DNA from 2 places in the Bacillus sp. es.036 genome. Region 2 is predicted to be linked to the other one. Evidence: predicted binding sites of a transcription regulator. Region 2 holds the regulator's gene; the other holds the start of a gene.
The links. Region 2 encodes LexA, which represses DNA repair genes until DNA is damaged. Its sites were predicted from a motif close to CGAACATATGTTCG; they were not measured.

Region 1: a site for LexA is predicted at 9,181-9,194, ahead of ATG70_RS00095 (SPL family radical SAM protein). Genes of this name have one in related genera too.

The regions. Positions count from the first base shown of each region.
Region 1 is NZ_PDIZ01000001.1:17,101-29,061, reverse strand. It holds gene ATG70_RS00140 (PAS domain-containing sensor histidine kinase) at 1-693, opposite strand, end outside; gene ATG70_RS00135 (aminoglycoside N(3)-acetyltransferase) at 957-1,760, opposite strand; gene abc-f (ribosomal protection-like ABC-F family protein) at 1,757-3,610, opposite strand; gene ATG70_RS22680 (RAxF-45 family protein) at 3,796-3,924, opposite strand; gene ATG70_RS00120 (DMT family transporter) at 3,981-4,298, opposite strand; gene ATG70_RS00115 (DMT family transporter) at 4,311-4,634, opposite strand; gene ATG70_RS00110 (TetR/AcrR family transcriptional regulator) at 4,636-5,220, opposite strand; gene ATG70_RS22215 (zinc ribbon domain-containing protein) at 5,883-7,040, shown strand; gene ATG70_RS00100 (S1C family serine protease) at 7,064-8,227, shown strand; gene ATG70_RS00095 (SPL family radical SAM protein) at 8,307-9,143, opposite strand; gene ATG70_RS00090 (hypothetical protein) at 9,255-9,659, shown strand; gene ATG70_RS00085 (LysR family transcriptional regulator) at 9,805-10,683, opposite strand; gene ATG70_RS00080 (citrate synthase/methylcitrate synthase) at 10,800-11,885, shown strand.
Region 2 is NZ_PDIZ01000001.1:1,214,385-1,226,345, reverse strand. It holds gene ATG70_RS06325 (Na(+)/H(+) antiporter subunit B) at 1-443, opposite strand, end outside; gene ATG70_RS06320 (cytochrome c biogenesis protein CcdA) at 464-1,174, opposite strand; gene ATG70_RS06315 (M15 family metallopeptidase) at 1,280-2,158, opposite strand; gene ATG70_RS06310 (YneF family protein) at 2,272-2,499, opposite strand; gene sirA (sporulation inhibitor of replication protein SirA) at 2,592-3,035, opposite strand; gene ATG70_RS06300 (HesB/YadR/YfhF family protein) at 3,196-3,480, opposite strand; gene ATG70_RS06295 (DUF896 domain-containing protein) at 3,602-3,838, opposite strand; gene ATG70_RS06290 (YneB family resolvase-like protein) at 3,905-4,555, opposite strand; gene yneA (cell division suppressor protein YneA) at 4,559-4,879, opposite strand; gene lexA (transcriptional repressor LexA) at 5,034-5,654, shown strand; gene ATG70_RS06275 (ferritin) at 5,778-6,269, shown strand; partial or broken gene ATG70_RS06270 (AMP-binding protein) at 6,339-6,593, opposite strand; gene ATG70_RS06265 (GNAT family N-acetyltransferase) at 6,788-7,300, opposite strand; gene ATG70_RS06260 (hypothetical protein) at 7,476-7,739, opposite strand; gene ATG70_RS06255 (VOC family protein) at 7,897-8,301, opposite strand; gene ATG70_RS06250 (dihydroorotate dehydrogenase) at 8,541-10,355, opposite strand; gene ATG70_RS06245 (hypothetical protein) at 10,456-10,668, opposite strand; gene ATG70_RS06240 (ArsR/SmtB family transcription factor) at 10,903-11,817, opposite strand; gene ATG70_RS06235 (MFS transporter) at 11,924-11,961, opposite strand, start outside.

The sequences.
Region 1 (11,961 bases), 1.2 Mb from region 2:
CCCATCTTTTCGCTGCATACGATACTTAATCATTAAAGGCTTGCGGAATTTAACCAGCTTATAAAACTCTGTTCTCACATGCTCCCTGTCTTCCTTATGAATATATCGAATCGAACTGCGCCCAATTTCCTCGTCTATGTTTGCTCGAGCATAATCTCGATAGGAAGGGGAGACATAAAGTAGTCTTCCGTTAGCATCAAGTAAACTAATAATCTCATTCATGTTCTCAGTAATGAGCTCATAGTTTGCGTACATTTCTTGTATTTTTTTGGTCTCATGATCAACCTCTTTTATAATCGCTGACGTTTGACCAAGAAAATTCTCCACTGGAATCGCCAAAACCTCTACAGAAACGGTGAATCCATCTTTCCTTAGCCACCGTTGAACGAAAGCGCCAGGATTCACTCCGTTGATCGAAGCCTCTATTCGCTTTAAAACAGTTTGTCTCTCTGATGCATGAATCGTCTCCCAAATCGACTTTCCTTCTAATTCACTAAAATCGTTATAGCCAAGAAGATGAACAGCTGCAGCGTTTAAATAAAGCCATTTCTCATTTTTTTGAACGACAAGAGCTGTTGTAGAGTCTTCATAATACTTCACTAAATTCGTTACCTTACCCCTCTCTTCTTGTAATACATTGTCAGTAGGAGGGCTCGAACTTTTATAGGTAATATTCTCTTTGTTATAAGTCATAGCTACTCCTTCTAAAAATGATAGTAAAATAAATAGGTCTTTGGAGGGAGAAAAATGTTTCAATCATATCTTCTTGTAAGAGGGCGTATTTTCCTGCATAATTGCCTGATAATAAAAAAGAACCTCTCGAAAGAAGTTCTTTTCGTTAAATCGGTTAAAGCTCCTGTATCATTTTAGCTCCTAAAGTACTATTTACCTAATGAGACAATTGTACGAATAAAGAAAAATCCTTTGGCTAAACAGTTATCATATTAAAACGGCTATTAACAACGTTCTGCATACCATTTCCGTCCAAAGTCGACCACCTTCCTCTGATCAAATAATTTGCAGAGAGCACCACCGATTTTCATTGTTTGATAGTTTTCAATTCTCTCAAATTCATATCCAACCTTTTCAAAACACTCTGAATCGTAGTCGATTTCGTTGTAGGTTTTCCAAACTCTCTCACTATTCTCCAACAGCGCAGCTGATTTTGTAACATATACTTGATCTGTTTTCGCATGCTCAGATAAATGAAGAGAGGTATTGCTTTCATGACCAACACCTATGAAAAGAATTTTTCCATCTAGCTCGTAAATTTTAGCTAGCGGAGATGTTTCTCCAAATCCTGCTTGTAGCGGTTGATGCTCCGTCACGTACTCTCTATTCTTCCCCCAAGCTGTAAAAGAGTACATTGGATGATTACTTCTTACGACCCCTGGAAATCGTCTGAAAAGCTCAGCAATTGCCCCCATACCTCTTGTTGCTGTTGTTTCGCGTGAGAAGGCCGGCATATTCTCACGAATAACTGGCCACCATGACTCGGGAACGGGGGGTGCCATCCATTCTGCCGGATCCGAATTACCGGCCGATTGAGCAGGCATGACAAGCGTCCCCTCTTCTCCAACCGCTTCCATAAGCGCTTGAATAACGGCTTCTGCTCCTCCGCACACCCATCCAAGTGAACTAAGTGAGGCATGCACAATTAAAGTCATCCCTTCCTTTATCCCTAACTCCCGAAAGTCCACGACAAGACTACTGACTGTGTGTGGCATACAAACCGTATGAATCGCTTTTTTCTCTGTCATCTCTCTTCCCCCATTAACATTTCATATAATTGTTCTCGTTTTAAACTTAGCTTTTCTTTCTCCACAGATAAATCCTGATATTCTCTTCTGCAATTCGTCACGCTCATTTGCTGATCAATTTCAAAGAGACGTGCCTCGAGTTTTTCGACTTCTGCTTCTGCATCAAGTACTACCTCCGCTTCCACCGGATCCGTTTTAGTCTTCTTCTTTTTAACCGTAGATTCTTTTCCCTGCTCCAAGGTTTGAAGGTGCTTCTGTTTCGCATCACTGTAAGGATAAATATAGTGGTGGAGATGATTATTTTCTATCCAGTACGTTACCGGAAAACATTTATTTAAAAAATAGCGATCATGAGAGACACAAATAATGGTTCCTGTAAATTTGTCGAGTGCATCTTCTACTATTTCTCTCGAGTCAATATCGAGATGATTTGTTGGCTCATCAAGTACTAATAAGTTCAGTTTCTGACTCATTAACTGGGCCAATCGCAGTCGCATTTTCTCCCCACCGCTTAATGATGATACTTTCGAAAAAACGCTGTAACCATAGAAGAGAAAGCTGGCTAACTCATGCCTTGCATCTGATTCAGAAACCTTTGCAGTATCCCGATACACATCAATAACTCTCTTCTCTCCACTTTCTTTCAGAACATGTTGAGACAGATAACCGACTTTTACGCTTCCACTTATGCTAACCTTTCCATACTGAGGCGGAATTGAGCCAAGTAGCGCTTTCAAAAGCGTTGTTTTCCCACTTCCATTTTTCCCTACTATCGCCACACGTTCCCCGTAACGAATGTGCAAGTTACTACTCTTTACTAATGATCGTCCTTGATAACCAATTGAAACATCTTCAAAACGAACGACATCTTTTCCGCTTCTCTCATTTAAATCGAATTCCAATCCCATTTTTCTTCGTTCTAGAAGAGGGCGCTTGATTTTATCTATGCGTTCAAGCGCTCTTTCCATATTCCTCGCCCGTTTGTGAAGCGCGGCATTCGGTGGATTCGCTTGATTTGCCCATTCTTTTAATCGTTTAATGGCTTCTCTCATTTTCTTCATTTTCTTTTGTTGCTCTTGATAAGCAGCAAATTCAGCTAGCAACAATTTTTCTTTCTTTTCTACAAAACCACTGTAGTTCCCCTGATAAACATGTAATTCACCATCTTCCAGGTCCATTATTTTCGTTACAACTTCATCAAGAAAATAGCGATCATGCGAAACAATGACAATCGTACCCTTATATTGCTGCATAAACGTCTCCAGCCATTCCACTGCTTCCACGTCCAAATGATTGGTTGGCTCATCTAATAACAATAATTCAGGTTCTTGAAGCAGTAACATACCAAGACTTACTTTCGTCTTCTCCCCACCGCTCAGTCGATCAAAAGATGTAGAAAGAAGGCCCTTGATCCCAAGTCCATTTGCGACATAATGTATAGACGAATCAATTTCATATCCCCCTTTTCTTGTAAAAACCTCAAGCAGTTGTCCATATTCCTTTAACGTGCGATCATTCTCATCCCCTCTCCCCATTTCCGATTCGAGTTCGCTCATTCGCTCTTGCATTGTAATAAGGTTAGTGAAAGCTTTTCTAAGAACTTCCTTAACTGTTAATTCAGAATCACTCGCAATTTGCGCTAAATAACCAACTTTTGTTCCCTTCTTATAATGAATCACCCCATGATCGATTGATTCAATTCCCGCTATAAGTTTTAAAAGAGTCGTTTTTCCACTTCCGTTCCTACCTACGATTCCAACTCTGTCATTCTCCATCACTTCAAATGAAAGATCCTCAAATAAGCAATTTCCACCAAGCATTTTACTAATTCCTTGCGCAGTACATATCATGTTTATCATCCTTTCTACAAACAAAAAAACCACAAATAAGGTTGCACCTTACCTGTGGTTTAATCTGGAATTTATTATCTTTAAGCCAATATGAAGCCTTGTACTTAAAGAAAAAAGAGAACGGCAAATTGCCGCTCCCTTATCTGTTAATTTATCCATTCCGCCTGAAGCAGGGTAAGAGAGCCTTACGCTTTTTTTCTTATGAAGTTGCTGAATTTGGACACACTTGTCCCTTCAATAGCAACTTCATGAAAAATCGCACGGCAAATCGATACATATTCCATAAATTCCGTACGAACAAAAGCGTTAGACATCTCTTCCTCACCTCCTCTAATTAATAACTCTATTCTATCTGAATGATCTGACAAAATCAACCCTCTGCTACGCGAAGCCCTACAACTGATATGACGACACAGGATATTAACACTAATTGCATCCGGTTCCTTGGTTCCTTAAACCAGTACATCCCAATTAAAACACTTCCCGCTGAACCGATTCCCGTCCAAATGGCATAAGCCGTACCTACTGGCAATGCCTTTAAAGATAAGGACAACATAAAAAAGCTCATCGATCCGAATAAGATCGTAAAAATAGACGGTTTTAATTTAGTAAACCCTTCAGACAACTTTAAACTAATCACACCGCCAACTTCACCAAGCCCAGCGATTAATAATGCAATCCATGCCATTGTAAACTCCTCCTATGCTTCCTTCGCATTTAGCTTTAAGCCAATAATGGAAGAAATGAGCAATATGATAAAAAAGATTTTCATTAAACTAATTGATTCATTTAAAAACATCATGCCAATGACCGCTGTTCCTGCGGCTCCAAGTCCAGTAAAAATGGCATAGGCCGTACCCACAGGTAAATACTTTAACGCTCTCGCAAAAAAGTAAAAACTCGTTACAATTCCTACAATCGTTAACAAACTAATCATTGGATTCGTAAATCCATCGGAATATTTTAAACCAATTGCCCATAAAACTTCCATCAGACCACCTATTACAAGATAAATCCATGCCATGCTACTTCTCCTCCCTACTATAAACACCTTTAATAAAAGCCGACCACGAATTTTCCAGACGTTTTTTATGCTCTTCAGCTGAATAATAGAAAACCTGTTCAAACACCCCATCAAGTAGACATAAATAAGCATCAAAAACCTGTTCCCACTCCTCTTCGTCGACCATCTGTACAAGGATTGATTGAATCACCTGTCTCATCACATCTTCTGTTTTTTCAAACATAGCGTATATGTCTGATCTTAGCGATTCTGGTGGAAACAGCATCATTCGTTTAAAGATCAGACCCAACTCATCATTTCTTAAATAACTTGTGTTTTTGTGAAGCAGATAATAAAGCTGATCTTCTGGGATCTGATCGCTTAATTCTTCTGCAGTCTTTATAAAAAACGCATTGTAATCAACGGATACTTTATGGATGACAGCTAAAAAGAGATCTTCCTTACTCTTATAATGTGCATAAAGAGAAGGCTTCTTTATTCCCACACCTGAAGCGATTTCTGATAGGGAAGTTCCTTCAAACCCATTACGAGCAAATAAAATGAGTGCAACCTCTTTAATGCGATCTTGAGTTGAATCTTTTTTCATTTCACATTACCTACCGATCGTTAGTTTACAAGAAAAATTAAAAAGTAGGACGCTACCTACCGTTCGTTAGTTATTATACCAATTCCTTCTCATTTTTGCAATAAACCTAAAAAAAAGCAGCTACCAGAATGAGATCTCGGTAGCTACATCTAAGGGAATAAGGGTTTTCAACTATTAGACGATACTGCATGGAATGAGGTTTCAAAAAAGAATAACTTTCCTTAAATAAAAGTTGTTTCTCTTACCTACATAAGACCCTGCGCTTGTTTGTTTCGGGAACCACCAAAAAAAAAGGACCGGCAAATGCCGGTCTTCCTGGTAACGGAATATTTGAAAGGGGGTCTTGAGATCATCTTATCAAAGGATATATGGTGTGAACAGGACCCTAAAACACGGGACGAACGTATGAAACGACTACTTTCAAAAGATATCAGGATCTTAGACCCGCGACTATTCACTCATTTTTATTCACGATCGATAAAATCATGTCTTAAGTATTAATTGGCGAAACAAAGTGCTTTGTTAAAGGATTAAGATCAGAATTTGCGTGAAAATTGCTTTATATTTCATTTCACCAACAACCCTTTGAAAGATATTTCCCTCTTCAATAAAATGTGTCAAAATATAACTAGTGATTGAGATTGAAAGCAGGTGGAATAAGAATGTATTGTCCACATTGTGGAAAAAAGAGAGGCCAAAATGAACAATTTTGCTTCTCCTGCGGAAAAGAATTGATTCCGCAGAAAAACTCCAACCGAAGCCTTTCCATTATGTGGCATTGGTTACCATTAATGATATTCCTTATCCTCGCTATCTCCCTTTCAGGCTATTATTTTTATGAAGAATCGGTAACGAAATCAGCGATTCGCTCATTTGAAAAAGGAGAAGAGTTGGCGAAGAAAGGCGATTTTGAAGCAGCTCAAGAACAATTTATAGAAGCGAAAAAAAACAGAAGTCATTTCCCTGCAGCGGAAGTGAATAGAAATATAGTTGTCACTGCAATTACCGTCAAAGATACGCTTAATCAGGCGGAAAAAGAAAGACAGCAGGACCATCATGCAGAAGCACTCGAACTGATTCGACAAGCTGAGGATTTAACAGCTACTTATAAAGGAGAGGTTGCCTCGCATTTACAAAGTGAGATCGCCTCCTCTCGAACAACTGTCATGGTTGCTGAGTTAAAGTATGATATGAAAGGAAAAAAATCGATTGATGAATTGAAACCAGTTTTGACGAGAGCAGAAACGTTACAGGTTGATGAGGCACAGGAAATTGCTAGTCAAATTCGCAGTCAGCTAATAGACTTCACAATTAATGAAGCGAATCAATTTTTAGAAGAAAATCACTTTACAGAAGCACTCAACGCCGTTGACGAAGGTTTACAGATCAATAAAGACCATGAAAAATTATCAAATCTGAAGACCGTCATTGAAAAAAGACGAAATTCTTTTGAAGAAGAACAACAGAAGCGCATTGAACATGCGATGGTGGTCGCTGCAAAAGAAGAAGAAATGAACCGAACAAGTGCAATCGAACTAACCGATTTAAAAACGGAAATAACCGATTACGACGAATTAAAAGTAACTGGTCAAGTGACAAGCAAAGCTACCGTTCCAGTAAACTCGATTGGAGCCTCCTTTAAGGTAATCGACGGAGATGGAAACGAATTTGATCAAGGTGAAGTGTATATTAATCCCGACAAACTTTATCCTGACGATACAGGAAAATTTGATTTTATGATCTATGATGTTGGTGATGAGGTGGAGAATCTTGATGAGTTCACCGTACAAATTGATCACTTTACATGGTATTTGGATTAACTGAAAGGAGTATGTAACAACGGATGTCTAAGAAATTAGCTTTACTATTATCCCTGACTAGTTCTCTCTTCATTCTAGTTATCGGAGGCATAGGTTTTTATTTTTTACACGATTCCTACTCTAGTACGGCCGTTAAAGCAACTTCTTCTCTCGGTAAGAAAACAGATACATCAGAAAAGACAGCAGAAGAACCAAATTTAAAATCTGTGATTCATGAAACACAAAAAAGCGTCGTCCAAATTGAGGTGAATTTAAAAGACGGGTCATCTTCAGGCTCTGGCTTCCTCTACAATTCGAAAGGTGACGTCATTACGAATGCTCATGTAGTTGAAGGAGCACAAAAGATTACAGTTAAAACGTCCGACGCTAAACAATTCGAGGCCCAAATTATTGGTATGGGAGATACAACTGATGTAGCAGTCATACGCGTACCTGGGCTAAAAGAGAATTCCCCGCTTTCAGTTGCTGAGGAGCGCATGGCAGAAGTTGGCGATAACATCATCGCTCTTGGAAGTCCTCTTGGGCTACAAAACACTGTAACAACCGGGATTGTTAGCGGTTTAGATCGAGAGTTTATTTTAGAGCCTTATCGCTATGAACATATTTACCAAATATCCGCCCCCATTACAAAAGGAAACAGTGGTGGCCCTCTTATCGATGCTACTACAGGTGAAGCCATTGCGATCAATTCTGCAGGTACAGATTCAGGCGCCATTGGTTTTAGCATTCCGCTTCCAAACGTCATCGACCAAATCAAAGGCTGGTCTGATGAACCGATTAAACTAACAGTCGATGATGAAAGTAAAGAAGAAGTAGCTACACCTCAAGGACTAACGGGAGAAGATTTTAAAAATAATGCTACTTACCTCATTGGTTACTTTTATGAAAGTCTTTCCACTCAAGACTATGTAACAGCCTACTCACTGCTTGGAAGCCGCTGGCAAAGCGAGATGGTTTATGAAGATTTTCGGAGGGGTTACATCCATACTCACAATGTTGAAGTTTCGAATATGACCGGTAGTTTAAATCAAACCAATGATCAAGTAAAAGTAACGGCAACAATTAAAGCAAATGAACGAACTGAGGATAAAAAAACGACGACCTCACTCTATAATGTTACTTATCAAGTCGGTTATGAAAATGACCAGTTAAAAATTCTAAATGGAAATGCTCAGAAATTAAAATAAAGATTAAAATAGCGTCACCACACAAAAGGTTAGAAGAATCACTTCTAACCTTTTTGTGTTAATTTATGTTCAAAGCGATTTAACAATCACTTCCTTTTGGGGGATAAAAACCTTCTTGAGAAATATAAATCGCATTTTCAGCGAAAACCTCTTGCAGTCGACGTTTTATTTTCAAATATGCCTGCTGATCATACCAATCAAGCAAACCATTTTCCTCAAATAATTTTCGAATCCCAAGCTGCTCCGTTCGTTTGCCCCCACTTCCATCTCCCATAAAAAAGTCATCTAGTGTAAGGCGATCCGTTACTTCAGCTAACTTAAGTGGAAATTGCTCTGAGCATGGTAATAGTGGTGCGACAGCAGCTTGCACTGGTATGCCTTCAGACCGTAACTGTTGAATCGCTTTTAACCTTGCATGAATCGGTGGTGCTGACGGAGCAAAGATTTTGCGAACTGACTCAAGATCTGTTTCTACTGTCATACTGACAAGAATTTTATTTTTAAATTGCTTTAGAAGGTCGATATCTCTTGTAACGAGTGGAGACCGGGTTTGAAGAAACAAAAAGTCAGGACTTTCTTCAATCATCGCCTCTAACAACCCTCTCGTTAAGTACGTTTTATGTTCCACTGGTTGATACGGGTCTGTGGAAGAAGACATAAATATCGATACCCGACCCTTTTTACGTGCTTTCGGAATTTCTTTCTTCACAAGATCAGTTGCATTTTCTTTTATATCTACCCAGGCTCCCCAATCTTCTTCTCTAAAAAGGGATATCGGCATTCTTCTAACGTAGCAATACGAACACCCAAACGCACATCCAGCGTAAGGATTAAGTGTATGACTATACCCATGAAGAAACCCAGTACCTTTGGTTAAGATCGATCGAGCTGTTTTCGTTTCAATTGAAGGTTTCAATTCTGCTCCCTCCCTTCACATTAAGTATAGCACAAACCGAACATACATTCGATTAAAGTGCATACATTTATTCATTCTGGACACTGTAAGCAGAGAAAGGTGGAATGCATCTTGAAACGATACATTAGCGCAACACTTGTTATTTTCTTTCTCTTACCAATGACTGCAAACGCAGCTAGTCCAGTACAGCTTCTTCAAGGAAAGTGTCCAACCCCCAATTTAAGTGAGGTAAATTCCAAGCAAGGACTTCCTTCTAAAGCGAACACACTCCTATCAGGACTTATGGCTACAAAGCAGGACACGAAAACGTGGCAGATTGTAAGCATTTCTCCTTTAAAGAAAACGTCTCACTATTACAAACCAGCATTAAAAACTTGTAAGAAAAAAGTGGCAGATCACACGTATATAATCGACGTCCTTGTCACCAAAAACTCTGCACAACTTCCTGTACGAATGCATCTTTTTGCTACAAAAGTAGACAAAGACTGGAAAATATGGGGGCTTACTTCTTATTAATTATGCATACTCTCTTTTATTTAACACATACTAGAAAAGCGTGTAAGCTAGCCTGTAGGATCTACACTCACGCACCTATCCCACACCACTTATTTCACACTCGGAAAATAAGTGGTAAACCCGATCAGGACGCTGATTGGGTTTTTTATTGGAGATTTCGTTCGATGAATTCCTTAAATTTTAAAGCTTCGTTCGATAGATGATGATATACCAGATACGTATGAACCTCAGGGAGTCTGATTTCAGTCGTCTCTACTTGTAGCATCCTTCCTTCAAATAGCTCTCGCTGAACAGAGGAACGTGGTAGAAAAGAATACCCCAATCCTTCTTCAATAAACCTTTTTGTAATATGAACTTGTGAGACAACCATCGTCCTTATGCCCTCATACTTCGACCTTAACTCAAGTAATAAATCATCCCAATAATCCGGATGATTGTGCGTTAATAGCGTTAACTGTGTACAAAAATCATTTAGTGAAAGCGGTAGACTAGTTTCAGCATCACCACCATCATGTGGAACGACAAGCACAATCGGATCAGCTCCAATTTGCTCGCACTTTAGATGGGTCTCTACCGATTGCATACGAGATAACCCGAAATCTGCAACATTTCTAGCCACCATCCCTCCAATCTCATTCGACTCACTCACTTTTACAACAACTTCTATCGATGGATAAGCTTTCATAAATTGCTGTAGCACACTTGGAAGAACGGTTGCTGCAATCAATGGAGATACAGCGAGCGTTAATTTGTGATGGTACCCCTGTCGCCAGCCATTCATATGACGTAAGCTTTGCTCATATTGCTCCATCATTTCCTTTGCATGAGGTAAAAACTGCCTTCCTGCTTCAGAAAGAACAACCCGACGTCCACTTTTCATAAACAACTTACTACCAATCTGTTTCTCGAGCTGTTGAATATGAACCGTTACAGTTGGTTGCGCAAGATATAGTTTCTCAGCGGTCTCTCTAAAATTTTCATAACTTGCTGCCGCAACAAACGTTTTAAGCCAATTGATGTTCATCTTATTGCACTCCTATTGATTACGAATCGCTATTAATTATAAGTTAATAATTTATTAGTCATAATCATAACGAAACGATAGACTAAAAACAAGACGAACAGAATGGAGTTGAGCATATGATTCATGCAGGTTTAGAAGGAGTCGTTGCAGCTGATTCCAAAATCAGCCTTGTGGATGGAGAGAATGGATGGCTCGTCTATCGAGGAGAATGGGCCAAACGCATCGCAAAAGAAAAGTCATTTGAAGAGGCCGCCTATTTTCTATGGAATGGCGTGTTTCCTGATGCTAAGCAACTAAATGCTTTTACTTCATCACTTGGTGAAGCAAGAGTTTTATCGACGAGTCATAAAGAAATTATCAACCGCTTGCCAGAAACTATGGAAATGATGAGCGTTGTGCGAACTGTTCTATCTTCCTTAGGAAATCAATCATTTCAGTTTCCAGCTACCCAGGAACAAGGCATTCAACTTCTGAGTATTGTTCCGACAATCATTGCTTATCGCTATCGAACCCAAAAAGGATTACCGATCATCGAACCAGACTTATCACTCTCGCATGTAGGGAATTATTTATACATGCTCACTGGTAAACAACCTCAGGACAATCATGTGAAAGCATTAACAGCGTATTTTATTTTAACAATGGAGCATGGTCTAAATGCGTCTACATTTACAGCACGCGTGATTGCTTCAACTGAAAGTGACCTGGCATCGGCTATTACAGGAGCGATTGGTGCTATGAAAGGGCCACTTCACGGTGGCGCTCCAACTGGTGTAATAGATTTGTTAGACGAAATAAAGCGAGATGGAGACGTTGAGAAAGTATTACGGCATAAGCTTGAAAATCGTGAGAAGCTTATGGGCTTTGGACATCGCGTCTATAAAACCCGAGACCCCCGTGCTACCGCTTTAAGCGAAATCACATCAGACTTTTATGATGATGAAGAGTTTCAATTAGCACACGAAGTAGAAGAAACTGCTGTACGCCTTTTACATGAGTACAAACCTGATCGAAAACTTTATGCGAATGTTGAATACTATGCCGCAGCGATCTTAAGAGCCATTGAACTTCCTACAGAACTATTTACGCCGACATTTACAGCAGCAAGAACTGCTGGTTGGATCGCTCACGTCTATGAGCAAAATGAAAATAACCGAATTATTCGACCATCCTCTGTTTATAGCGGGAATATGCCGGAGTAGTGGTGCCTGTCACTCGCGCTATTTGTCGAACCAAGCCTCCGAAAAGAAGCTTATTGGCTAAATTATGTGTATATTA
Region 2 (11,961 bases):
TTGGAAAGCTCCTCTTCTCCTTCATCGGCTGCAATACTTAAAATAATCGTCATTGTTACCCCAACAACAGTGAAATAAACGCCAAGATCAAATAGCATTGCGGTCGCAAGGTGAGAATGTCCAAGAATCGGTAACTCAAAATAAGCATCCGTTTGACTTAGGAAGGGTTGACCAAAAATGAACGAACCTACTCCCGTAAGAACGGCGATCAATAAACCGATCGGAATAAAGTTCTTAAAGTCAATCCGTATCACTCTCTTCATGGTTTTAAAACCATATGAGATATACAGAAGAACCAATGCTCCGGCAGTCATAAGACCTCCAATAAAGCCCCCGCCCGGTGCATTATGACCTGCGAAAAATAAGTAAATCGAAAATCCTAGAATAATAAAGACGATAATGGTTGTCGTCGTTTTAAGTATAAGGTCATTTGTTCCTTTCAAACCAACGCATCCTTTCTTAATTAGAATCCTTGAAAGCCACCAAACAGGTTATTTACAAGGAATGATGTAAACATTGTCATGAAGTTAAAGTAAAGCAAAACGCCCATGACAATCATTAAATACCCGCCAGTCTTCATAATCAATCGGCTATTTCTCTTAATCCATTGCATTTTGCCGATAAAAAAGGACAAAATGAAAAATGGCACGGAAAAACCAAGCGTATACGCTACCATGTACATGAGTCCAGCTCCAGGATTAGAAACACCGAGAGCAATAACAGCTGCCAAAATCGGGCCTGTACAAGGCGTCCAGCCTGCCGCAAACCCCATTCCGATTAAAATAGAACCAATAAAACCAGATGGACGGTTGCGGATTTTTAAGCGACGGTCTTTCATTAAAAAGTTCGGAGTCCAAAAACCAACAACAACAAGTCCAAACACCACAATTAAAATGGCACCCACTTGACGTAGAAGCTCTTTGTACTGAATGAACAAATTCCCAACAAGGGACGTTGACATTCCTAACACTAGGAAAATAATCGAAAACCCAATTAGGAAGAAAATCGTATGAAATATGGCTCTCTTTTGCATCATACCACGTTCTTCTTTCAGGTCATCCACAGAAACCCCTGTGATGTAAGAAATGAACGCCGGGTAAAGCGGTAGTACACACGGTGAGATAAATGATAAAAAGCCGGCACCGAACGCTAAAAACAAGTTCAAATCTGCCATTGAATTACTCCCTGTCTAATGCATGATCTTATCATGTGCATGTGGTTACCTTTTCAACCTTTATTTTAAACGATTTATCTTATTCAAACTATGAACATTCCATAACTATTTTTCTTCAGAGAAAAATTCTTCAAGCGTAACGCCAGCCTCATGAACATCAGCTGCCGCTTCTTTCCCGACATAGCGAACGTGCCATGGCTCATATTGATATCCGGTAATATCCTCTTTCCCTTTTAAGTAACGAACAATGAAGCCATATTCATGCGCATGCTCCGCTACCCACTTCCCTTCTGGTGTGTTACCAAACTCTTCAGTAAGAGAGCTTCCAAGGGAAGGTGTGCTAATATCCATCGTTAATCCCGTCTGATGTTCACTCTGTCCCGCCTGTGCACTTACCTGGTTCGCTACTTCTTCTCCACGCTGCTCAGCATTATAAGCAAAAATAGCTTCCTGGCGCTCATAGGAGCGATAACCTGAAACAGCTTTTAACTCATAGCCATCTTCTTTTGCACCTTTAAACATTTGTTCAAGCGCTCTGGCAGCTTCTTCTACCATCAAACGCTTCGGATCACCTTCAGGGGCATATGTAGAGACGTCTGGTTCCACAAGATTTTTCGGAACAAAGTCAGAAGGTAGATTACGTTCTTTATTAGCAACAACATAAATGCTGTCTGGATTTGTGACCGTTTGATTCTCACCATTTTTCTCGACTGTTTCAGCCATCGTCGGATAGGCTGCTGCTCTCTCTTTATCGTCACTTTGTTGATCCTGCTCTTTATTGCTCTCTTGATTTTCTTTCTGGCTATCGTTCTCTTGATTATCGCTGGCATTTCCATAATTAGTTGTGGAGTTGTTATTCGTTTGTCCACCGTTCTCCGCTTGATTCTGCGGCTCGTTAGACGTTTGCTCTTCATCTCCAGCCTGACATCCGGCTAAAAGCGCAAACGAAAGTCCAGTTGCTACTACTAACTTTTTCATTGTCATGTAAACACTTCCTGATTTTTTATAGTCTAATCTATCATACCATCACACCAATTAGACCCGTCAACCAAAATTACTCCATACAAAAAGCACTCTGCTAACAGAGTGCCATTACGCTATTTATCGTTGTTCGTCATTTGACTATTCATAGCCTTCATCATCTGATTAATCTTCTTCTGAGAAGGTTTCTGCCCCATTTGCATCATCATTACACGAAGCATGTTTTCATTAATAGGGGGATTCTTCTTTAAATAGTCCATCATATATTTGCGGGCAATAAAAAAGCCAAGTGCTACTCCAGCAATCAACGCTAGCACGCCCACAAGCGTGTACATCCACCACATTCTAGATTTCCTCCTTATTCTTTCTCTTCCAATAGTGTACTACAACCCGTAATGATTATACAATAACGTCTACTAAAATAGTAGGAGTTTGTTCAAACTAGTTTCTGCTGTTTGATCGGGTTAAGCCATCCATATCGACCAGATTGGAAGTCAATCGCGAAGAAAGAAGGAGTTAATTTTCGAATCACCTCAAAAAAGACTGTTTCAACTTCAGTACCACCAGTCGCATAGACATTCACTTTCTCTTTTCTCACAAACAAAGAAGCATCGCTTTTTGATTGATTTATACTTAACCGGTGCCCTTCGTTTTTGTATTCGTACGTCCGGAACGCCCCTAGTTCGCTGACAAGATAAGTGTTTAGCTCCTCTTCTGCAATGGGCTCAGTAATAAAGGAAACCTGCTTATCGAGAAGGTCTTTCTCATCCACCTGGATCGCTCGCTTTCTTTCAAGGAAAAGGTGATACAAAAGATGTTCTTTGCCAGCATATTGAGCGGCGATGTGTTGTTTAACAAAATACATTTCATAATGCCTCATACCACTTCCCCCTTATCAGAGAACAAATCATATAAAAAACAGTATACTGCACCTTCTCTAAAAGGATTGTCTATACTTGGAGCGTCACATCACTAGTTTTGTCGAATTCAAAAAAGGACCTGTACTATAACATAGATGTTATAGTACAGGTCCTTGACTGCTATGCCATACTCGGCAGGTCACAAAGAACGCCACCGTTGCTTTCATCATAATCTAATTTCATTCGATCAACAAACCACTGATCATCCGGTCGAACAAAGTAAGTAACGCCCCCAATTTCTTGCTTATAATCATCATATGAAGGCCGGTCAGACATGACTCCAAGGGAAAAACCACCGCTGTCCCCACTTCCTGCATAACGCACAAACAATCTTAGACAATCACCATGACCAAGTTCCATTTCGTTTTTGTAAAACTCAGCTGCAGAATCAGTTACAACAAACATCTTATCCGCCCTCTCCGTTTTTGTATTAGTACATCTTGTTATAGTACAGTATAACGAATATTTGAAAAATTGCAACCATAAAAATAGCCTAATTTTGCTAAATGCAAAATTAGGCTATTTTTTACTGAAGAAAGCCGCGATTTTTCTTGCTTTCTTTTAATTTTTCAGGCGTTACGTCTGTGCCTTCTTCATCCACAACTTTGATGGAGTGAAGCTGGTTACTAAAAGAAGAACGAAGGCTTGCCAGATATTCCTGACGAAGATCTTTTTGTTCTTTTTTCTCAGCATCTGTTAAAGATGACTCTTTTGATTTACGAGATAGCTCGTTAATTCGTTGAATTTTATCTTGAGAAAGCATGTAAAAAAGCTCCTTTACTGCAACTTGTACGTTCTATGCTAACGCATCTTTTTACCATAGACAAGTTTAGTGCTTCTCACTCTGTTCGTCAACATATTCCTTATAGCGTCTATGTACCGTAGCTTTTGATGCATGGTGACCAAAACCTTTAAGCGTTGCTGCAATCTCATGGAACGTTAAGCCACGATTACGAAGATTAACAATTTCTTCGATCGGTACTTCAACACGGTCTCTTCCACCGTTATTTTGATGACTTAAATTTCGCTGCGGTCGATAGCCTTCTTTCACCGCCTTATCCATACCGCGTTTGATTTTCAAGTTGTGAAGCTTTCGCTGAAATTCTTCGACAATACTTACAATTTCAAGCACCATTGAATCAGCTTCCGATAATTGAAGTTCTCCATTTTGATTTACCGTATAAATGGTTCCGCCGTATTTGTGAACGGCATGAAGAAGAGCAATTTTAGCGTTCCCTCGTCCAAGTCTTGTTTCATCTTGAATGAGCAATGCTTCGACTTGCCCTTCTTTTAACAAATCCAGTACCTCGAGTATGCCATCGCGATCAATGTCATACCCGCTGTGTTTTTCTTCAATCATTCGGTGAACGGTAAAACCTGACTGTGATGCAAAACGTTGCAATTCTTCTTTTTGCCTTGCAAGAGACGACTCCTGCGCTTCTTTTTTTGTGCTTACTCGGCAATAAATAACGGCGTTCATTCTTTATTCTGTACCCCCAAGTGCGGTAGCGTTCGCTTCAACAGGGATGATGAGAGTATCTCCTGCTGTAATTCGATTAGCATCTATGCGATTAGCGTCTTCAACCCAGCTAACAAATTTCTGATCAGACAATTCATGTGCGGAACGATATTCATCAGCAATTTCTAAAACCGTATCACCGTGCTCCAGTTGAATCGTTGTATACCGATCATACTCCTCAGCTGCAGCTGTTCGCAAAGATACGAACACAATAATTAACACAGCTACAAAAGATATAATGACAAGAAAATCAATTCCAGACAAGCCCCCAGCTTGCTTTCTCATCCCAATCACCCCATATACGAATATTTGTTCTGTTTTTAGTATAATCAGAACCCCTGTTCGTGTCAACTAGTAACTTCGAACTTATGTTTGTATGCGAACAAAAATTCTGGTATACTAGTAACAAATAGATAGATTGGAACGAGGTGCCAGAAATATGAAACTATCAAAGCGTCAGCAGGACATTCTGGACTTTATTAAAGTCGAAGTAAAACAAAAAGGTTATCCACCGTCTGTTAGAGAAATCGGCGAAGCCGTTGGACTTGCTTCAAGCTCAACTGTCCATGGCCACCTGGCAAGACTCGAGAAAAAAGGTTATATCAGAAGAGACCCAACAAAGCCAAGAGCCATTGAAGTGTTGGGCCTTGATGAAGCGATCGACATCCCACGTCAGCACACGGTTAATGTTCCTGTCATTGGTAAAGTAACAGCTGGTCAACCAATCACAGCGATTGAAAATGTTGAAGAGTACTTCCCTCTTCCGGAGCAGTTCGCTCAGGATGAAGAGCATACATTCATTCTTGTCATCGAAGGGGATAGTATGATTGAAGCTGGTATTTATAACGGTGATATGGTTATCGTGAAGCAGCAACCAACTGCAAATAACGGAGACATCGTTGTTGCGATGACGGACGATGGCGAAGCAACGGTAAAACGTTTCTTTAAAGAAAGCAACTACTTCCGACTTCAGCCGGAAAACTCATCGATGGAACCAATCATTCTTGATAATGTTTCGATCCTTGGTAAAGTGGTTGGTGTTTTCCGCTCAATCCACTAGAAGCGCAAATTGCGCTTCTTTTTTTTATGATCGATTACTACTTGAAGGTCGCTCTCTTAATCGTAACGAGACAATCCACATCTTCATAACTTGTGATGATAGTAAGATGATGAGGTGATTGTAATGGTACAAAAAGAAGTTCAAGAACTTTTAAACACACTGATTCAAATTGAACACATTTCAACCACGCTATATTTAGCGATGTCTGCTTACTTGGATCGAAAGAATTATACTGGAATGGCCAGTTGGTTAAGAATTCAATCTGATGAAGAACGAACGCATCTTCTTACTCTAATTAATTACTTAGCCGGTAAAGATGGCGTTGTTAAATTAGGTGCTCTCCCAGAACAATCGACAGACTTTGGAACGCCGCTCGAAACGTTCCAGCAAGTTTTAGAACACGAACAGTATGTTACGAATTCTTATCGTCAGGCTTATAACTACATCAAAAAAATTGATCCGCAAACGGCCGTCATCGTTCAGGATTTCCTACGCGAACAGATTGACGAAGAAGCACAGGCACTTACGATTGTCGAAAGGCTGAAATTAGCAGGAGATAACACGTCCGCACTCTTACTGATCGATCAAGAACTTGGTCAGAGGCAGCCAGGATAAAATTTCTACTTAAAACCTACAAAAGACCCCAACCTTCATAAGTAAGAAGGTGAGGTCTTTTTATTTTACTTATGTTTTTTGTAATAATCGCTTCATGGGAGAAGTGAACCGCCTGCTCTGCGGACTCTTTTTCACTAGTACAATCAGCAATCGATTTAACGGTTTTTCTTCCTTGCTTGTGATTTCTGCTGCAATCAGCTTTGCATTAATCGGTACAACTAGGGCACCAATTCGTTGAACAGCATAATAAATAAAGAGAAACTCTTTCGTATTCGGCATATAAAGAACCACTTTATCTCCTCGATCGATGACATGCGATCGTAGGGAGGAAGCTAACTAATTGACTACCGTATCCCACTCACTTTAAGATATTCTCTTTCCATTCGATACAATCGCTTCATGATTAGGAAGCCCTCTCGCCTGCATAGACAGCATTTCTGATACATTCATTCCTTCCCCCTCTTTTAATTTCGCTTCACAACTTTCAAGATACCAGGTCATTTCTTAGCATAAGTTAATTATTTACTCCACCGATAGTGAATTAAATTTACTTTTACTCCGTTCAATAGCACTTCATCTGGATCTGTAGAGATGTATGTAAAACCATTATTTTCAAGTACTTTTTGTGAAGCAAGATTGTCTTTCGTTGTCCTAGCGGAGATGTGCTTAATCTTATTTTGATGATAGACCTCATCTAGTACTCGCTTGACACCTAATGTAGCCATACCTTTACCAGACTGATTTTCACTAATTCTGTAGCCAAGCTCGACGCTCTGGTTAGAGTGATTAAAATCAACTAAATTAATTCTTCCTATAATCGTGCCATTTTCATCTCTTACAAGATAAAAGGTCGATAAACCCAGAGATTGCTCAGTTATTAATTGTACGAGCTTATCGTTAAACGTCTCAAACTTATAATAATCCTCACCACGATCTGGGACCATCTTATTGAAAAAGCTTCTGTTTGCGACCTCAAAGTGAAACAATGATTCCGCATCACTTTCTTGAAGTCTATGTATTCTAACTTCCATCTTGTTTTCCCCCATGCTAAATCATTTGTTATAAAAGAACTTTACCGATCATGAATCGATCCATGCAGTGATCAAAATTCCTCCAAGGAGCAAAGCTAAGAACACTGTGACAATCAGAGCCAGTTTAATGTTTTTTGGCATATAATTACTTACACCCTTTCAGCCAAACAACAGATTAAGTCTTGTTTTCAGTTTTGAAGGTGTACTTAGTAAAATAAGCACCGAGTAAGAGAAAAACCATCATCGCAACCCAGTTGATCATTCCCATGAAATCAAACCAGTAAGCTAAAAGGTTCACGATCGCAATGAGAAAGAGAAACATTGGTGTTAAGGCACTTCTTATACCGGTCAAACCAGCCGCTTTTCTTTTACGAAAAACGATAAATGTGGCTATAATTAAGGCTGTAACCGTTATAATTGTTAAGATAACAGGTGTCATTTGCGCTCTCCTCCTTTTTAACGTGGTGTCCGCTTTACGTAATTTTGGTGTAAGCAGTTTCAATATAATAAATCATTTTTATCTTCACCATTGATTTTAACATATTATTCCATTCCCGATTCCAACTACAAATTTAAAAGTTAGGTATCGATTAAGTTTAAATCCCTTCTGTATTCATTAATACAACTCTCCAGCCATCAGGATCTTCAATCGTTAATCCTTTCTTTTTCCAATACACATTTTCTGGTTCTACCTCCCTATGCCCCATTTGTTGAAGCCTTTCTGCTACGCTTTTCAGCTCTTCTCCATTTGGAATATAGAAAACAATCAAGTTATCAGCAGTAGGAGCAGGGCAAGGGCTACCTTCTTCATGTGACGTGAACTCTAGTTGATAGGATAGTTGTGGTAAACCATATACCACGCCCGTATATCCTTCATGTCCTGTGAATTCAGCTACTCGCTGCAAACCTAATCCATGTTCGTAAAACTGAATAATCTTATCAAATTGATCGGTCGGCCTAGCTATTCGAACTTGAACTGCGTTAAAATCTTGAAATTTCATCGTCGTTCCCTCCAATTACTATATATAAGCACGATACTTCCAAAAATCTAATTGAGACATACTTATATTTTAAGCTTTCTTCAGCGTCATAGCGCTAGTACAATGAATGAACTTCTCTACGACTTTAGGATGAAATTAGGAAATAATTCATATAAAAAAGCCGAAGCACCCTAAAGTGAACTTCAGCTTCCGATTAAAATAGGACTCCATTGAACAATCGAGAATCCACTTCTAATTCTTCAATATGAATACTTCCCCATCAAATAACTTTTTGAAAAGTACAACCCTCCAAAGAATAGCGCAAGAACGATGTAGGCCGGTAGCAAGTGAATAAACGTCGTGTAGCCAATCATGATGTGTACATAAATTCCTGCTACAAACGCAGGTAAACCTCCTATAAGAAACATCCACCATAGCCAGGTATTCCCCGATTGGAAGCCCCAGAGAGCAGACATTAGCACTAACAATCCAACGCTCATCATCGCTCCTCCGAATCCAGCACGGTCGTGGGCGATGACAGAGATCAACCGATCATTGAATGAGTGAATCAGATCCGCTGGCATGCAGATGTATTGTAAATCCGTTGGCACAAATACCCCTGCCACACCAATTCCAGAAATAATCACTCCACCAAGAACAAATGAAAATCCAAGCATAACAAAACAAAATTGCCCCATAATGCCTTTACGCCATGCCAGGTCATTTCGACGGTTGCGTGATTTCGGCGTCCTCTTTATCCCTTTCGTTTTCACATATCCTCTCAAGTAAAAGGGTAATAGTATAATCCAAAACAGCAAGTGTAGCCAATCGAAGTAGCCATAGCCAATGAAAAGCAAGATACCTAGAAAACCGATAATTGCCGCAATATCAATCGCCTGCTTCGCCCACAGCAAACCGTTTTTAACTCCGTAATAAGACAACGTCATATAAACAATGCCACCAGAAATCATCGTTCCAGCTAACGTCATTCGGTCATGTGCCATAAACCATAAGAGTCGTTCATTAAAGAGCAGAAGCTCCTCACGAGTTAGCTGCATGAAGCTTTCATCATAAGGTAAAACAATCGAAGTGAGACTTAACACTAAAGCAATCAAGCCACCAATCATGATGAATAATCCAAACAAGAAGTAGTCTTTCCATCCACTAAGTTCTTCTTGAAATGCGCTCTCATCGTTGATCGCTTCATAAATTCTCTTAGGCAAGCCTGGCCCAACTTCGACATATTCACCCGATAGGAACAACAAATCAGCACCATGATTTAATAGCTGTACAGCATCATCTGGCTCTTTCACTCCACCCACGGTCACCAGTCTTAATGAAGGATATTCATTTTGACAATAGACAATCGCTTCCTTATGTATCGCAAGATTTGCCAACGTATCCAAACCTTGCACTTCATCAATCACAACACCCGTTATGTATGGAAAAATAGAATGCAAGTCAGCCTTTTCAATTTGATTACCTGGCACGCGAATATAAATGCTTTTCCATTCTCGAATGGACCTCAGCACATCCATATTCGTAAAATCGATTTCACTATAATCAATTTCATAAACACCGTTATAAGGTTTTAAAGCTCTAGCGATCTCAATTAGCTCAGCGTTTGTACCGCTTAACTGGAACATAGCGGGCTGAACCAGCTTGGATTGACCTAACCGTTGAAGGGTCTTTACAAGACCCGCTCTCTCTCCCTGTTTAGAAAGAGCAATACTTCCATTCTGAAGCCTTGTTGGTTTTGTGTATTTTTCAGATGGCTCTTTCGTAATCGGACCAATTTCAATACAGCCAAACCCTAAGTGGCTAAATCCTTTTAAACCAGAAAGTCTGGGATCAATTTTGCTAGATAGCCCCACACAGCCTGGAAAAGTAATGTCCTCGATCTTAACCATCAGCTCATCGGAAACCTCTTCTCTGCCTAAAAAGTGAATGAGATGCTGTCCACCTGGAAGTGAAGCAATACAATTCATGGACTGATGTATAAACTCTCGTGAAAATTCGGGACACCATTTTGATAGAAAAGGTTTAAATATCACATGATAGGACCAGTCGGGCATATGATCTCCCTTTCTAGTTTACATAATTTAATTATAGTTTACTAAGTTGCGAAATAAGGTGTATTCTGAGGCGCAGTCTTTTTCATTAGTTTATATTTTTTTATAATAAATCAGTCATTAACACAATGAAAAGAATGACTGCTGTAACAATGTATGTATTGGCTATTTTTTTATTTTGTTTTTCTTCTCTAATTTTTTCTATTCCAAATAACAGAAACATAACAAACAAAAATGATATAAAGACTTGACTAGAAATCGCGTTAGGAAAAATAAAAAAATGAGAGAAAGCCATTCCTATTGCTACGATTGCCAATAACAAATTCACTTTTCTTAAAAGAGTCAAAGAAATCACGCCTTTCTAATGAATCGTTCTTTAACTAGTCAGCGGCACTGTTTTTTTATATTTATTGTAAGGAACTAGGAATTTTACTTTCTAAGAAAAAATGTTTGAATGAAGTAGTCCACTTTGTAAGATGGATCATTGTTTGATGCGCTAGATTAAAAGTTTCAACTATCTTGCACCTTCAACCGTAGCATTATCATTTATTCACGAATCATATTTGATATGAACCACAATTCCCTGTTCATGATTCCCAAACTTAGGACCAAACAAATTCATTCCACCACTATTGACAGCATCTTCTTTTATCCCTAATCGAAAGGCAATGTAAGGGTAGTTAGACAACTGAAAATCATCAATCGTTTGATCAGATATTTTCTCACCATCTATATAACAACCACTCTTATTCAGTTTCCAATGCTTTAGCAACCCATACTGCGTTAAATTGGTTCGCCACCATTCAGGTGTTAACTGACCTCTCTCTCCACCAAAGTCACCTGGTGAGGTCCACGTTCCAACTTCTTCATGATTCACCCATGCCGTTATATCAGATGGCCAATCTAGTTTGTGATTGGGCGCTTCTGAACAAATTTCAGCACTTATTTCTAACTCACTTGCTCTAAAGCCATAAGGAATGCGGTTTGGAAAGCGATACTCCACATACCCATCTTTAAAATACAGGAGCTGTGCCTGCTTTCGATCTGGTTCATAAAAGGAACGAGGATCATCCTGCATTCCGATAAAACCCTTCTCATCTACAATTCCACAATTCGGTACCACATGGCAGTCGAGATAATCCCCTATTGGCATTTCGTAGGTGACTTGTTGCTCTTCCTTTTTTTCATCCGAACTATATAAATCAACGACAATGCGATCATAATTCATCGCACTCACTTTTTGGGTTCCTCTTCCCGGTACTAGCTCGGTGGCAATGAGAGCAACATCTTCTAATTTACTAACATGTGAAGCAGTTGTCGAAAAAGGCAATCCAAGCTTTTCTGCTAAATCGTTCACATTATATGGTTTGTCACTTAGCAACTTAAGAATTTGCACTCTTGTTTGATTTGCAAGAGCTTTATTAATTGGCACCATGTTATCAAAAGATAGCTGTAACTTTTTCAAATGACTCAGACCTCCCTCTTTTATTCCTAGGACCAATTATAACAAACTATCGACATAACAGTAGTAGCCCCCTACTAAGGGAGCTACTACTGTTATGGAACTTATTCTATTGCTCTCTCAATTTTCTTTCGTGCAGTTTTTCAA